3 regions of the Nitratireductor sp. OM-1 genome follow, and region 1 is predicted to be linked to each of the others. Evidence: predicted binding sites of a transcription regulator. Region 1 holds the regulator's gene; each other region holds the start of a gene.
What was found. Region 1 encodes PhoB, which activates phosphate uptake and scavenging genes when phosphate is short. Its sites were predicted from a motif close to TGTCATNNANCTGTCAT; they were not measured.

Region 1 (5,261 bases):
ACGTCCGGTGATCGCACCGTCCGCGTCTTCGACCTCGCGCTTGCGCTTGCGCATCTGCGAGTAGAACTCGTTGCGAAGGATGGTGAAGAGCCAGGCTTTCAGATTGGTGCCCGGCTGATAGCTGTTCTGTTTGTCCCACGCCTTGACCAGCGATTCCTGCACGAGATCGTCCGCCCGGTCCGCACTTTTTGAAAGCGAAACGGCGAAGGCGCGCAGGCTTGGCACAGCGGCCAGTAGATCGTCACGAAAGCCCGGATAAACACTCATATATATCAGTCCTTGTTTCCGGCCGTTTCAGCGCCGCTTTTCTGCTCAAGCTGATTGAGAAGGTCGCTGAACCGATCCGGAATATCTTCCGTTACCAGGTCGTCGTAATATTGCCTGAGCTTGCGTCCGATCTCTGAGTTTGCGCCGAGCGGGTCTTCATCCTTGCCGCGCCGGGTCAAGCTTCCTCGGGTGTTTGGTTTGCCGTAATTCATGCCCTGTCTTTTTCCATCAAATCTGGTCTCCCAATGACCCGAAACCGTCCGCATCGCCCGGGCCACAACTGTCTCGTCTGCTTTCAAACGCCATTGAGCGGAATTCGTTCCCTCCGACGGGAACATTTTCGCATATGGGGCGTTTCACCCGTCACAAATGCACTAATTCTCATTGCCATGTCTTGAGGGAGACTTGAAATCCATGACCCTGTCAGCGCGTATCGCTCCGCACCTTCCTTACCTGCGGCGCTTTTCCCGGGCCGTTTCCGGCTCCCAGTCCAGCGGTGACGCACTGGTGGCTGCGACGCTTGAAGCGTTGATCGCCGATACGAGCATCTTTCCCGAGGCATCGACCGACAAGATCGCCCTCTTCAGGCTCTTCACATCGCTGTTCGAAACGCTGGACGTTCCGGTCCCCGAAGGCATGCCGAGCTCGGCATGGGAAAAGCGGGCCATGAGCAACCTTTCTTCGCTCGCGCCCCGTCCGCGTCAGGCCTTCCTGCTGGTGGCCGTCGAGAATTTCCGGCCGGAAGAGGCTGCGGAAATTCTCGAGACGGATATGAAAGGCATCAACACGATGCTGCGCGAAGCCAGCGAGGAGATTTCCCGTCAGGTGGCGACAGACATCCTCATCATCGAGGACGAGCCCCTGATCGCCATGGACATCGAGGAAATGGTCGAAAGCCTCGGGCATCGCGTGGTCGGCACGGCCCGCACCCACAAGCAGGCGGTCGAAATGTTTGCCAAGACGCAGCCGAAAATGGTGCTGGCCGACATTCAGCTTGCCGATGGCAGTTCAGGCCTTGATGCGGTGAACGAGATCCTCGACGCGGCCACCGTACCGGTCATCTTCATCACCGCCTTCCCCGAGCGGCTTCTGACGGGCGAGCGCCCGGAACCGACCTTCCTTGTGACCAAGCCGTTCAGCCCGGAAATGGTCAAGGCGCTCATCAGCCAGGCGCTCTTCTTCGATCAGCAGGCGCACGCGGCGGCCTGACACGCCCCCGCTTCTTCACGCGTTTCTCAAAAAAGCCGCCTCCGGGCGGCTTTTCTTTTGCCCAAAATCTCTCCGGCGGAACCAAATCCGAGTGCCAGACGTTTAACCGGCATAACTAAACGGAGAGACAGAATGCTATACTGGGCCCTGATATTCCTTGTCGTCGCGATCATCGCCGGCGCACTCGGTTTCGGCGGAATTGCCGGCGCTTCGGCAGGCATTGCGCAGATCCTCTTCTACATCTTCCTCGCCCTGCTCGCGATCTCGCTGATCATGGGCCTTCTGAAACGCGGTCGCTAAACGGCGACGCACACATAAACGAATGCGGCATAAGCGAACCGGACCATCCATGGCTTCCGTTTCGTGAAGACAATGAAAGGAGAAAGCCATGGAACACATCGCTGCACTTCTTTTGATTGTCGGCTGCTCAGGCAATGTGGGGGCCGGCGACACGCGCGAATGCCAGGAACTGCCCGCCCCCACCCCGGTCTACGAGACGTTTGAGGAGTGCGAGGCGGAGAAGCCGGTTGCAATGCGCGAGCTGGAAACCGAAGCGCCGCAGGTTCTCGCCACCTGTGTCTATGTGGATCCCGCACTTGTCTATGACGATGCGATCCTGGAGTGGGACATCACCAGCAATGGCGAGCTGACCGCCTCCATCGAGCCGGTGACGAGCTTTGCCGTGGCGCAGAACGAGCATGCCCGTCCCGGACACGCCGCCACGAAATAACGGGCCACGAAATAACGGGCGAAGAGCTTCAACAAAAAAGCCCCGGTCGAACCGGGGCTTTTTTAATGACTGTATCGCGTCTGTCAGGCTTCGCGGATCGCATAGCCCGCGCCGCGAATGGTGCGGATCACATCGGGCAGACGCCCGTGGTTCACGGCCTTGCGCAGCCGGCCCACATGCACGTCCACGGTGCGCTCGTCGATATAGATCGTCTCGCCCCAGACATTGTCGAGCAGCTGGCTGCGCGAGAAGACGCGGCCGGGATGCTGCATCATGAATTCCAGGAGGCGGAACTCTGTCGGTCCAAGACGGATCTCGTTCTTGCGGCGATAGACACGGTGCGATTCACGGTCGAGTACGATGTCCCCGACCGAAAGAACCGTCGAGAGCACTTCCGGCTTCGCGCGCCGCAGAAGCGCGCGAACACGCGCCACGAATTCCGGCGTCGAGAAAGGCTTCACCAGATAGTCGTCCGCGCCGGTTGAAAGGCCGCGCACGCGGTCGCTTTCCTCGCCACGGGCGGTGAGCATGATGATCGGCAGGCGCTCCGTTTCGGGGCGCATGCGCAGCCGGCGGCACAGCTCGATGCCGGAAACGGCCGGAACCATCCAGTCCAGAACGAGCAGATCGGGTACGTTTTCCTGCAGGCGCACTTCGGCTTCATCGCCGCGAGAGATCATCTCGACCTGATAGCCTTCGGCTTCCAGATTGTACTTGAGCAAGACGCAAAGCGGTTCGTCGTCTTCAACGACCATGACCTTGGGGGCAATCATGGCAGGCATTCTCCTCGGGCAGTCTACGACCGATTAGACATCGGATTCGACCGTCATCTGTGTTTCGTCAAGCTTCGGCCGCTGGACCGGAAGCTGGGACCCCGTCACCACATAATAGGCATTTTCGGCGATATTGGTCACATGGTCGCCGATACGCTCAAGATTTTTCGCACAGAACAGGAGGTGCGTGCAGGCCGTGATGTTGCGCGGGTCTTCCATCATGTAGGTGAGGAGTTCGCGGAAAACCGACGTGTACTGAATGTCGATTTCCTCATCCTCGTCGCGCAGCCGGATTAACGCCTCGGCATTGCGCGCCACATAGTGCTCGACCACCGAATTGACCTGTTTCAGCACGAGGCCGGCCATCGCGTCGATGGAATGCGCAAGCGTGCGCGGCGTGGCGCTTTCGCCCACGGCGCCGACGCGCTTGGCAATGTTCTTGGCCAGATCGCCGATGCGCTCGAGATCAGCCGCCATGCGGATGGCGCCCACGACGCTGCGCAGATCCTGCGCCATCGGCTGGCGCTTTGCGATGAGCGTGATGGCGCGCTCATCAAGGTCGCGCTGCTTGGCATCCATGATCGTGTCATCGGAGATGATGCGCTGTGCAAGCGCCGTATCGGAGTGCAGCAGCGCCCTGGTGGAAGCGCGCGTCATCTCGCCGGAGAGATCGCCCATGTCGCGGATGAGGCGGTCGATTTCACCGAGTTCCTCATCGAAGGAGCTGACTGTGTGCTCGCCCATGGTCTGGTTCCTTATCTGTGCGTTTGCCGCGCCGTCAGCCGAAGCGTCCGGTGATGTAATCCTGGGTGCGCTTGTCATCCGGATTGGTGAACATCTTGTCCGTCGGGCCTTCCTCGACCAGATTGCCGAGGTGGAACATGGCCGTGCGCTGCGAGACGCGGGCCGCCTGCTGCATGGAGTGCGTGACGATCACGATCGTGTAGTTCTCGCGCAGCTCGTCAATCAGCTCTTCCACCTTGGCGGTGGCGATGGGATCGAGCGCCGAGCAGGGCTCGTCCATCAGGATCACTTCCGGCGACACGGCAATGGCGCGCGCGATGCATAAGCGCTGCTGCTGACCACCGGAAAGACCGGTGCCGGGCTCATGCAGGCGGTCCTTCACCTCATTGAAGAGGCCAGCCTTCTGGAGACTCGCTTCCACGACCTCGTCGAACTCCGACTTCTTCGTCGCCAGACCGTGAATGCGCGGACCGTAGGCGATGTTCTCGTAGATCGACTTGGGGAACGGATTGGGCTTCTGGAAGACCATGCCGACCCGGGCGCGCAGCTCCACCACATCGATGCGGGGATCGTAGATATCCTCGCCATCGAGCGTGATCTTGCCGGTGATCCGGGCAATGTCGATCGTGTCGTTCATGCGGTTCAGGCAGCGCAGGAACGTGGATTTGCCACAGCCCGAGGGGCCGATCAGCGCGGTCACCTGGTTTTCGCGCACGTCGAGATTGACGCCGAACAGCGCCTGTTTCTCGCCGTAGAAGACGCAGACGTCTTCACCGCGCATCTTGAGGGTGTCCGAGTTCTGGCTCGCATCCAGTGCTTCTTCAACAGCAGCATCAGTGAGCATGTTCATGTCCTTCCACTCCGTTACCAGCGACGCTCGACGCGCCGCCGCAGAATAATGGCGGTAATGTTCATCACGGCGAGGAACAGCAACAACACCATGATAGCGCCCGAGGTGCGCTCGACAAACGCGCGTTCGGCCTCATTCGCCCACATGTAGATCTGAACCGGCAGCGCCGTAGCGGGATCGAGCGGCGTGGTCGGGTAATCGGCCACGAAGGCCACCATGCCGATCAGAAGCAGCGGTGCGGTTTCGCCAAGCGCCTGCGCCAGACCGATGATCGTGCCCGTGAGAATGCCGGGCGCGGCCAGCGGCAGCACATGGTGAAACACCGTCTGGGTGCGCGAAGCGCCGAGGCCGAGAGCTGCCGCACGGATGGAGGGCGGCACGGCCCGCAGCGCTGCGCGCGTTGCGATGATGATCGTCGGCAGGGTCATCAGCGTCAGCACGAGGCCGCCCACCAGAGAGGCGGAGCGCGGCAGATGCATGAAGTTGATGAACACGGCCAGGCCCAGAAGACCGAAGACGATGGACGGCACAGCCGCCAGATTGTTGATGTTGACCTCGATAAGATCGGTCAGCTTGTTCTGCGGTGCGAACTCTTCAAGATAGATCGAAGCGGCAACGCCAATGGGCAGCGCCAGAAGCAGCACGATCATCATCATGTAGAGCGAACCGACGATGGCCACGCCCATGC
Region 2 (5,261 bases), 740 kb from region 1:
TGCGGCCAGGAAGCACAGAACGAAGCCAAGGCCGAAGCCGATCAGCGTGGAAACCAGCGCAATGTTGATGGTCTCCAGCATCTTGTAGAAATATTCGGGCAGATAGAGCGTCTCGGTGAGATAGATCCGCCCGTCGGGATAATTGTATTTCAGGCTGCCATCGTCATAGGGCGAGGGCAGGTCGAACAGGGCGCGCCAGACTTCCCAGCCATCGCGCGGCATCATCTGTCCCACGAAGTCGAACAGATAGGGCAGTCGGTCGAAGAACTTGCCGGCGTTCGATTCATTGGCAAACCAGAGCGAACCGCTCATGGCGAGAACCATGAACACGATGCCGCCAATGGTGTAGAGACGACGGCGTCCGGCCAGTTCGCGCCAGTGGCGCTCCACGGCCTGGCCAGCTTCGGAAAGAAGCGGGGAATGGGTCGTTGCTGTCATGTTTGGCACGCCTGTGCGACAACGCCGCCGGCACGGGCCGGCGGCGCGTCAGATTGCGGGAAAGGGATCAGGAACCGATCTTGGCGCGACGGGCGTCGATGATCGGCTCGTAGAATGCCGGCGTCACTTCGGTGTAGCCCTTGTAGTCACCGCCCTGGATGGCTGCGAAGCACTCCGGATCGGCTTCCGGCAATTCCATCATGAAGGTCTTGAACGTGTTCTTCATGTCGGCGTCCATGGAGGTGCGAACCACGATCGGGCCGTTCGGGATCAGTGGCGACTTCCAGAGCTCAACCAGATCGTCCATGTCGAGAATGCCCTTCTCGACCATCTTGTGCAGGTTGCCGGAGGTGTAGCCGTCGGAGAACTCGCCAACGCCCGAAGCCCAGGTCGTGCCGGCGTCGAACGTGCCCTTCACGACTTCAAGAACCAGGTTCTCGTGGCCGCCGCCGAAGCCGGTCTCGCCAAAGAACTCTTCAACCGAAGCGTTGACTGCCTTGGGCAGCGTGACGGCGGGAACGAGGTAGCCGGAGGTGGAGTCCGGATCGGCGAAGCCGAGCTTCTTGCCCTTCATGTCTTCCAGCGTTGCGATGCCGGAATCCTTGCGGGCCACCATGATCGAGTGATAGCCGGTCGAACCGTCGGTCTGCACCGTGGTGAGGATCGGCTCAACGGCCTCCGGATCTTCCAGATAGACCTTTGCATAGCCCGAAGCGCCGAGCTCGGCATAGTCGAGCGTGCCGCCGAGCAGGCCCTGGATCACGCCGTCATAGTCGGCAGCCGGGAACAGGGCGACCTTCTCGACGCCCAGAACCTCGGGGAGCTTGTCGACGATGCAGGAGAAATTGCGCAGGCGGTCGGCTTCGTTTTCGCCGCCGAGAATGCCGATGCGGAACTCTTTCAGATCTTCGGCCTGTGCGCCGCCAACCATGATCGCGGTGAGCGCAACGGCGCCCATAAGAGCTTTCTTGAACATGATGTCTCTCCATTTGGGTGCCGGCCTTGCCGGCGGGGTTTCAAGCAGGTGGAGCCCGTTACGCGGGCGAGACGATCCCGTGGATCAGACGGCGGCGAGCGCCGGTTGAGCCTGACCGGTCGATTTCCTTGCCGGCTGCGGAGCCGGAACATTGATGCTGGTGGAGGTGATGGCTTCGGAAAGTTCCGCGCCTTCCTCGCCGCCATAAATGGTGCGCACCGCTTCGCTGGTCAGCGCCTCGGGCGGGCCGTCGAAAACCACCGCGCCCTTGGCCATGCCGACGATGCGGTTGCAATAGGCGCGCGCCGTGTCGAGCGTGTGCAGGTTGGTGATGACGGTGATGCCTTCGAGGGCGTTGATGTCGGCGAGCGAATCCATCACCACCTTGGCGTTGAGCGGATCGAGCGAAGCGATCGGCTCGTCGGCGAGGATCACCTTCGGCTCCTGCATGAGCGCACGGGCAATCGCCACACGCTGCTGCTGGCCGCCGGAAAGTGTGCCGGCGCGCTGCAGCGCCGTCTGGGCGATGTCGAGGCGCTCAAGCGCTGCAATCGCCTGGATGCGCTCTTCCCGCGTAAACATGTTGAGCAGGTTGAGCACCGTGGAGCGGTGGTTGAGCCTGCCAAGCAGAACATTGGTGAGCACGTCGAGGCGCGGCACCAGGTTGAACTGCTGGAAGATCATCGCGCAGTCGCGCTGCCAGCGACGCAGTTCCGCGCCTTTCAGCGCGGAGACTTCCTTGCCCTGAAAGAAGATCGATCCTTCGGACGGATCGATCAGGCGGTTGATCATGCGCAGAAGCGTCGATTTGCCGGCGCCTGAGCGACCGATGACACCGACCATCTGGCCCTGTTCGATTTTCAGTTCCACGTCGCGCACGGCCGTGTTTGGCCCGAAACGACGGGTGACCTGACGAATTTCAAGCATGTGCTCTTCCCGTTAAGCGCCTTGTTGCGGCTCTTCCGTGGGCTTGTCGCCCTTGTTGGTCATTCGCCTAACGGGTGCGGATGAAACCTGCATGTCGATGAGATGACGGTTTTCTGACAGCACACAGCGGCAATTGAAGCGCCGGAGCCGCCCGGGGGCGATGGCCGCTCATGCGGGCGGCGTGCATCTGGATGCGCGCACGGGCGCTTTGTGATAGAGACACGGCCGCTTCAAAAAGAGATGAGGGAGAATATGGCCCAGAAGAACGAGGGTTCCTGCCAGTGCGGGGCAGTCAAATTTCAGATTTCCGGCCCGTTCGAGAGCTTCTTTCTTTGTCACTGCTCCCGCTGCCGCAAGGATACCGGGTCGGCGCATGCGGCCAATCTTTTCTCCACCGTGGCGAAGATCACCTGGCTGTCAGGAGAAGACCGGATCAAGACTTACCGGGTGCCCGAAAGCCGGCATGAAAAAAGCTTCTGCAGCGAATGCGGCTCGGCAGTTCCAGGCATCCAGATGGATGGCGCACTTCTCGTCGTGCCTGCGGGCAGCCTCGACACACCGGTCGACATTCGCCCGAACGCGCATATCTGTCTTTCCAGCCGCGCCAACTGGGATGACGGTCTGGATGAGGTAACCCGGCTGGAGGGCCTGCCGGGTTAAACGCCTTTGCCATTGCCGGTGCGTTCTGGCCGGCGGCGTGTGAGCGGGGCGTTAGCGCCCCAGCCCCATGCGCCCAAGAAGCCCGTCGCGCATGACGAAATGATGGTAGAGCGCGGCGGCGGTGTGGAATGCCAGAAGCGCGATCAGAAGCCGGCTTCCCAGACCATGCGGCGTGCGCGGCAGATAGGTGGTGAAGTCCGGCAGCGGGGTCGTGGCGCCTGCAAAAAGGGTCGCGCCCGCGCCGGAGAGCGCCAGCATGCCGATGCCGCTGGCTCCCATGCCAAGAATGATCACGTAAAGCAGGCCGTGCACGATATGCGCGGCTCGCGCCTGCCAGCGCGGCGTGCCGGCGGCATCGGCCGGTTTGGCATCGCCCAGCCACCACCAGCCGATCCGCATCAGCGTCAAAAGCACCACGGAGATGCCAAGCGTGGCATGGATGCGCAGAAGCACGAGCCTGTCTGCCGCCTCCATCGCGTCTGCCGCCTGAAAACCGGAGGCCAGAATGCCGACAATGGCCACGGCCGTCGTCCAGTGAATGGCAATCGCAACCGCTCCATAGCGGTCATCAGTGCTTTTCCAGCGCATGGTCCTTCTCCTTGCGGGGATACCGTCGATGCAATATACATAGCATGCAATATAAATGGATAGCAAGCTATATAAATGACTTTCAGGCGTGAACGATCTGCAGGCTATATGACGAACTGGGCGGCGCGGCTTTTCGCGCGCGCCATCGACCGCAATTTGAGGGACATCGGCGTGACCAGCGGCATGCTGCCGGTGTTCTTCGCGCTGGGTGAGGGAGCCTGGCTAACGCAGAAGGCGCTCACGAAAAGCGCCGGCATCGAGCAGCCGACCATGGCGGCAACGCTGTTGCGCATGGAGCGCGATGGTCTGATTGAGAGACGGGCCGACCCGGAAGACCGGCGCAGCCGGCTGATCGGGTTGACCCCGGCTGCAATGGAAAAGGCGGTGCGTGTCAGGCAGGCGGTTGGTGCTGTGAACGGCCTCGCGCTCGAAACCCTCACCGATGCGGAGCGCGCACACTATCTGGCGTTGCTCGAAAAGATCGTCTCGGCGCTGCAGGACAGTCTGAGCGACGAGGGCTGATCTCTCCAAGATCAGGATCAGGATCTGGTCTCAGCGCGGCGTGCAGAGCCGGTCTTTTGCGGCGGCATATTCTGCCGCAAGCCGGTCCACCAGCGCGCCTGCGCCGGTGATCTCGCTCACCGCGCCGACACCCTGTCCGCTGCCCCAGATGTCGCGCCAGGCCTTTGCGTCGGCGCTGGCGAAATTCATCTTCGAGGGGTCGGCTTCCGGCAGGTTGTCGGGATCCATGCCGGCGTTGACGATGGACCCCTTCAGATAGTTGCCGTGCACGCCGGTGAACAGGTTGGAATAAACGATGTCGGCTGCGCGTGAAGAGACGATCATCTCCTTGTAGTCGTCGCTGGCGCGCGCCTCGTGGGTGGCGATGAAGGGCGAGCCGATATAGGCGAGGTCCGCGCCCATGGCCTGAGCGCCCAGAACCGCGCCGCCATTGGCGATGGCGCCCGAGAGAAGCAGCGGCCCGTCAAACCACTGACGGATTTCCTGCACCAGCGCGAAGGGCGAGAGCGTGCCTGCATGGCCGCCGGCCCCGGTTGCAACCGCGATCAGCCCGTCAGCGCCCTTTTCGATGGCCTTGCGCGCATGGCGGTCGTGAATGATGTCGTGCAGCACGATGCCGCCATAGGAGTGGACGGCCTGGTTCACTTCCTCGACCGCGCCCAGCGAGGTGATGACGATTGGCACCTTGTGGTCCACGCAGACCCTCAGGTCATGCTCCAGCCGGTCATTGGACCGGTGAACGATCTGGTTGACCGCGAAGGGGGCGGAGGGACGATCCGGGTTCTGTGCGTCATGCGCAGCCAGTTCTTCGGTGATCTGCGAAAGCCACTCGTCGAGCTGCTCCTTGGGGCGGGCGTTGAGCGCGGGAAACGAGCCCACCACGCCGGCCTTGCACTGCGCCACCACCAGCGGCGGATGCGAGATGATGAACAGAGGCGCGCCGACCACGGGCAAACGCAATTTGTCGAAAACGGCCGGAAGCGCCATTGGCTATCCCCTCAATTGACGTATTCGTAAACGTCAAAACTTCTACAGCATCTCACCCCTTGTTGGGAACCCTTGATCTTGCGGGCTCCCGAAGCGTCCCGGGAACCCTTGTCGCATTTTTTGCGCCGGGCGTCTCCTCACCCGGCCGCAACGCCATTGTGAC
Region 3 (5,261 bases), 160 kb from region 1:
GCGAGAGCAATTCCGGGAAAAACTGAAGCCGGTTACCCGTCCGGAATTGCGCAACAACGATCCAGGTCAGTGGGTCGCGCTGAGCTTGCCCATATTGACGAAGATGGTCTCGCCGGACGAATCGTCCACCCCGTCATTGTCGGTCACGAAATAGGCGGTGCCGTCCGCGTCGATGGCGAAGCCCTCGATCTTGTCGACCACATAACCATTCGTCGCGGCTTTCATCTCCGGCAGCAGGTCACGCTCCAGCGTCTTTTCCACCAGCGGCAGGTCCGCATCCAGCGCAGCCGGTGCGAAACCGTCCAGCGACACGCTGTAGAGTTTCTTGATCTTCGCCGACGAGCCGATCTGGTTGTCGCGCTCCACGATGTAGAGCTTGCCGTCATGCGCGGTGATTTCGGAAAGGCCGACCCAGCCCTTTTCCGCCGCATCCAGCGGATAGCGAACGGCAGCCCATTCCTTGGAGGCAGGCTTGTAGCTCACCAGCTTCACCTGGCCCTTCGGGTCGTCTTTCCATTCGCGCTGGATCGCCATCACCAGCATCTGGTCGTCGCCTTCGCCGACCACGGTCACGCCTTCCATGCCGAAGCGCTGCTCCACGGCGAGCAGTTCGGCGGGAAGTGCGATCTCCTGCTTGATCTCGCCCTTTGCATCGACGCGGAACAGCGCGTGCGGCGTCAGGCGGTCGGTGCGGCCTTCCGAAGCGAGCCAGAAGCCACCCTTGCCATCATTGGCGATGCCTTCGAGGTCGAGCTTCTGGGCAGCCGCGCCATTGCGGGTCACGACCGTCTTTTTCGTGATCCGGGCCGGCGTCTGCGTCGCGTCGATGGTGAAGATCGCGGGCTGGTTGCCGTAGAACGAATCCGAAACGGCGTAGAGCGTGCCGGGCTTTTCCGGATCAGCCACGAGGCCCGAAAGAGCGCCCCAGCCAAACGGTGCGCCGTTCTCGTCCATGGCGGATTCGATGGTCGGGTAGGCGGCCTTGCCCTCGGAAAGTTCGTAGACCATCACATGCGAGCGTGCGCCGCCGTCTTCGATCAGGTCCGCCTCATTGGCCGTCACCAGGAGGTTGCGCTCGGGAATGGCGACCAGACCCTCCGGTCCGATGCCCGACGGCAGCACCTGCACGAATTCCGGTGCGCCGCCCGTGTCGCGGTAGACCGCGATGAGCGAAGCACGCTCCAGCGCAACGAAGATGTACCGCTGATCGCCGAAGGTCGCGACTTCGAGGCCCTCGGGCTCGGTGCCCTTGGCGTCGGAGCGCTTGTCCGGGTAGTGGCCGGCGGCTGCGGCGCGGAATTCCAGATCATTGCCGCTGTCGAACAGAACCTCGCCCGTCTTGTTGAAGATGGTGAAGCTGCGCGATCCGCCTTCATAATCGCCCTCATTGGCGGTCACGAAGCGGTCATTGTCGAGCCACTTCACGGCGTCCGGCTCGCGTTTCACATTGGCTGCCGCCTGATCGAAGTCGATTGCGCCATTGTCCAGCGTGTCGATCTGTTCGAGGTCGATACTGCCGGCGGCAAAATGGTTCACCACCGCGCCGCTTTCAGCCGAAACCACCGCGATGTGGTTGTTTTCCTGAAGCGTGACGACAATTTCGCCCGCGTCGTTGAAATCCACGAATTCCGGCTCCGGGTCGCTCGGCGCGATCTCGGCGAGACCGGCGAGCGAGACGGTTTTCATGCTGTCGCAGTCGGGCATGCTGTCGGTGAGCGTGAACACTTTGAGGTCGCCGGCAGGCATCTGCGGAATCACGCCGTCATTCAGGTCTTCATCGCGCTCATTCTCGATGGCGACGGCCAGAAAGCGTCCATCGGCGCTGATCGCGACCGAATCCGACTGCCCGCCCAGCGCGCAGGAGGCTTCGGCGGTTTTCGCCGCCATGTCGATCACCACCAGATTGCCGGAAGGCTCGGTAAAGCTCTTCGAGGTGTTCACTGCGGCAATCGCCTTCTGGCCGACCACGCCCACGGAGGTGGGTTCGCCGTCCAGCATCACAGCGCCGCCGGCTTTCGGCGCGGCTGCATCGCTGATGTCGACGAAGCCGACGCCGCCCAGCGGGCTGTCGGAATAGATCAGCGTCTTGCCGTCCGCGCTGCGGGCGATGATTTCGGAAGAGGTCTCCGTCGCCTTGTCGGTATCGGCCGGCAGGTTCTCGGCCACTGCAAAAGTGGCGATGCGGTTGAAATTCATCTCTGCCTGAGCCGGTAAGATGACAGCCGTGCTGGCCAGCAGAGCAAGAATGATCGCGTTGCGTTGCATGTTCAAAACTCCCTCAAGTCCCGTAGGAGCGGCACAATCGGAGGGCTTGGTTTCACGCCGATGACGGATCAATGACGGTTCGGTGACGCCCCCGTTCCGGGGTGCTGCGCAATTTGTTGCGTAAGGGGGGTGTTTCAGTTTATAAAGCGGACGAAATTTCCCAACATCGGTGGTTATAACCACCGCCCGCGGTAGGGACGCGGGCGAAGGAAGAGGATTCTTGAACTATGGCCAACACGCTTCTCATGCCCAAGGCCACCGCCGTGTGGCTGGTCGACAACACGGCGCTGACGTTCGATCAGATTGCAGAGTTCTGCAAGCTGCATCCGCTTGAGGTTGGTGCCATTGCCGATGGCGACGCCGCTCAGGGCATCAAGGGCATGGACCCGGTCATGACCGGCCAGCTCACCCGCGAAGAAATCGCCATGGGCGAGCGCAATTCGAACCACAGGCTGCGGCTTTCCGAGCCGAAGGTGCGGGTGCCGGAGACCAAGCGCAAGGGGCCGCGTTACACGCCGCTCTCCAAGCGTCAGGACCGGCCCAACGCCATTCTCTGGCTGGTGCGCAATCATCCGGAGCTCAAGGACGCGCAGATTTCGCGTCTCGTCGGCACCACCAAGTCGACCATTGAGGCCATTCGCGAGCGCACACACTGGAACTCGCCCAATCTCGTGCCGATGGACCCGGTGACGCTGGGCCTGTGCTCGCAGATCGATCTCGATCTGGAAGTGCAGCGCGCTGCCCGTTACCTGCCGCCGCAGGAGAGCACCGGCGAAACGCTTCTGCCGGCATCCGAGACCGAGCATCTGCCGCTCGGCGAGCAGGATTCGTCCTCCTCGGAAGAGAAGGAACTCGACGCAGAAGCCGTCTTCGCAAAGCTCTCGTCGATGCGTTCCACCGAAAACAATGACGATGATGAGGACGATCAGTCCTGATTCGCGATACCTGATAATCTCCCCCGGCAGTTCGGGGGGAGAAATTAGAGCAGCCTGATCTCGTATCAGGCTGTTTTCGTATTGGGTGATGGCGGCAGAAAGTCCTGTTGCAGGAGAGCTTCCGGTTCAGCAGGCCTGTGCCCTGCCGATCATGGCTTCATGAATTTCCATACGGCGGTAGAAGTCGGCAAGCTGCTTGCCGCGCTCTGGCCGGAACCCGCGCCCTGCCGGCTTGATCGCCGCAATGCGGTCGATGCGAAAGGTGCGGAAATCTCCGCGCAGCTCGCACCAGGCCACCAGCGTCCAGACCTTTCCCCAGAACCACAGGCCCAGAGGCCGCACATCGCGCTCCGATGTCCGGCCTGCCTCGTCGCGGTAGTCGAGGGCAAGCACGTCGCGCGTTTCCACCGCGCGCTCCAGCGCATCGATGGTCTGGCGGTCCATGTCGCTCACCACCCAGCGCGGGGTGTGAATTTCGGTTTTTGCAATCCGGTCGCGCTCCGGTTCCGGCAGCACGGTTCCGATCTTGATGAGCGCTTCTTCGGCGGCCCGCGCCATCGCTGCGCCGCCGAAGGCGCGCACCATGCGCGCCCCGGCCACCAGGGCCACGATCTCGTCGCGGGTGAACATGAGCGGGGGGAGCTCGAACCCCTCCCGCATCAGATAGCCCACGCCCGCCTCGCCATCGATGGGAACCCCGGTCGATTGCAGGTCGGCGATATCGCGATAGATCGTGCGTTCCGAGACTTCGAGACGCTCGCTCAACAAACGCGCCGTAACCAGGCGCCCGCCCCGCAAATGCTGGACGATCTGAAAAAGTCGGTCAGCACGGCGCATGCGTTGTTCTCCTCACGCAAAAATTCCGAAGCTGTTTCCGTCGGGATCGAGACAATACACGAAACGACCGGCAGGAATAGTGACGATGGGCGACACCACTTTGCCGCCATTGTCCGTCACGCGCTTCATGGCGTCTTCAAGCGGCGCTGCGACTGCGAGATGAATGGTCGGCCCGGTGCCTTCGGGAGCCGGCTTGCCGGGGTATATGTGCCCCGAGATGGATTCCTGCGGGTCTTTCGAGGCGAACACGGCAAACGGGTTCGGCCCGTCTTCCTGCAGCGCCAGTTCATTTTCAACGACAGCGCCATAAAAAGCGCGCGCCCGGTCCATGTCGGTGACCGGAATTTCCGCCCAGACGACAGCATGCAACGGCAAAGTGGCAGACACTTGGGTAACCCTCCATTTTCAATGCCTGCAGAATGACACAGCCCTCCTGACAACACACTGTCAGGAGGGCCGTTACGCTGCGCAGAAAAAAGGGCAGGGCATCATCGCCGACCGGTGCTGACGCCGTTTTGTCAGGAGATATCCGGCTTCACTTCCACCGTGTAGTTCAGCGGCAGGCGTCCGCCATCGGCGTAGATCGTCTGTCCCGTCACATAGCTTGCATCGTCATCGGCCAGGAAGGTTGCCACCGAGGCGATCTCGCCTGGCTCGCCGGCGCGGCCGAGCGGCGTGCGCGAGAGCATGCGGTTGCGCGCCGCCTGGTCGCTGTTCACCTTGGCCAGCATCTCGGTCATGATCGAGCCCGGCCCGATCGCGTTGACGCGAATGCCATAGGGCGCGAGCGCCAGCGCCATCACGCGGGTGAGCTGGTTCACGCCACCCTTGGAAACCGAATAGGCGATCTGCTCGGGGATCGCGAGAACGGCGTTGATCGACGACATATTGATGATCGTGCCCGGCGCACCGCCATTCTGCACTTTCTCGACCATGAAGCGGGCCACGGCCTGCCCCGCGAGGAAGGAACCCTTCAGATTGATGTCGAGAACGCGGCTGAAATCCTCTTCGCTCAGGTCGAGAAAGTCCGACGCATGCACGATGCCGGCATTGTTGACGAGAATGTCGACGTCGCCGAAGGCGTCGATGGTTTCCGCCAGCATGTTGTGCACGTCCAGCCGCTTGCTCACATCCGCCTTCACGAAGCGCGCATCGCCCAGTTTCTCCAGATCGGAAAGCGCCTGCGCGCCCTTTTCGCCATCCACATCGGCGATCACGACCTTG

Region 2: phnC (phosphonate ABC transporter ATP-binding protein) is a predicted target of PhoB. The motif match lies at 2,444-2,460, and genes of this name have one in related genera.
Region 3: DEJ54_RS04395 (esterase-like activity of phytase family protein) is a predicted target of PhoB. The motif match lies at 2,337-2,353, and genes of this name have one in related genera.

Annotation. Positions count from the first base shown of each region.
Region 1 is NZ_CP029208.1:780,909-786,169, forward strand. It holds gene DEJ54_RS03640 (sigma-70 family RNA polymerase sigma factor) at 1-267, opposite strand, end outside; gene DEJ54_RS03645 (NepR family anti-sigma factor) at 273-479, opposite strand; gene DEJ54_RS03650 (response regulator) at 682-1,476, shown strand; gene DEJ54_RS03655 (DUF1328 domain-containing protein) at 1,609-1,776, shown strand; gene DEJ54_RS03660 (hypothetical protein) at 1,865-2,206, shown strand; gene phoB (phosphate regulon transcriptional regulator PhoB) at 2,290-2,976, opposite strand; gene phoU (phosphate signaling complex protein PhoU) at 3,013-3,723, opposite strand; gene pstB (phosphate ABC transporter ATP-binding protein PstB) at 3,758-4,573, opposite strand; gene pstA (phosphate ABC transporter permease PstA) at 4,588-5,261, opposite strand, start outside.
Region 2 is NZ_CP029208.1:1,517,852-1,523,112, forward strand. It holds gene phnE (phosphonate ABC transporter, permease protein PhnE) at 1-438, opposite strand, end outside; gene phnD (phosphonate ABC transporter substrate-binding protein) at 506-1,414, opposite strand; gene phnC (phosphonate ABC transporter ATP-binding protein) at 1,499-2,341, opposite strand; gene DEJ54_RS07235 (GFA family protein) at 2,594-3,001, shown strand; gene DEJ54_RS07240 (cytochrome b) at 3,053-3,589, opposite strand; gene DEJ54_RS07245 (MarR family winged helix-turn-helix transcriptional regulator) at 3,698-4,111, shown strand; gene DEJ54_RS07250 (nitronate monooxygenase family protein) at 4,142-5,098, opposite strand; gene DEJ54_RS07255 (aminotransferase class I/II-fold pyridoxal phosphate-dependent enzyme) at 5,236-5,261, opposite strand, start outside.
Region 3 is NZ_CP029208.1:936,302-941,562, reverse strand. It holds gene DEJ54_RS04395 (esterase-like activity of phytase family protein) at 67-2,265, opposite strand; gene DEJ54_RS04390 (DUF1013 domain-containing protein) at 2,493-3,200, shown strand; gene DEJ54_RS04385 (YafY family protein) at 3,327-4,037, opposite strand; gene DEJ54_RS04380 (VOC family protein) at 4,050-4,424, opposite strand; gene DEJ54_RS04375 (SDR family NAD(P)-dependent oxidoreductase) at 4,556-5,261, opposite strand, start outside.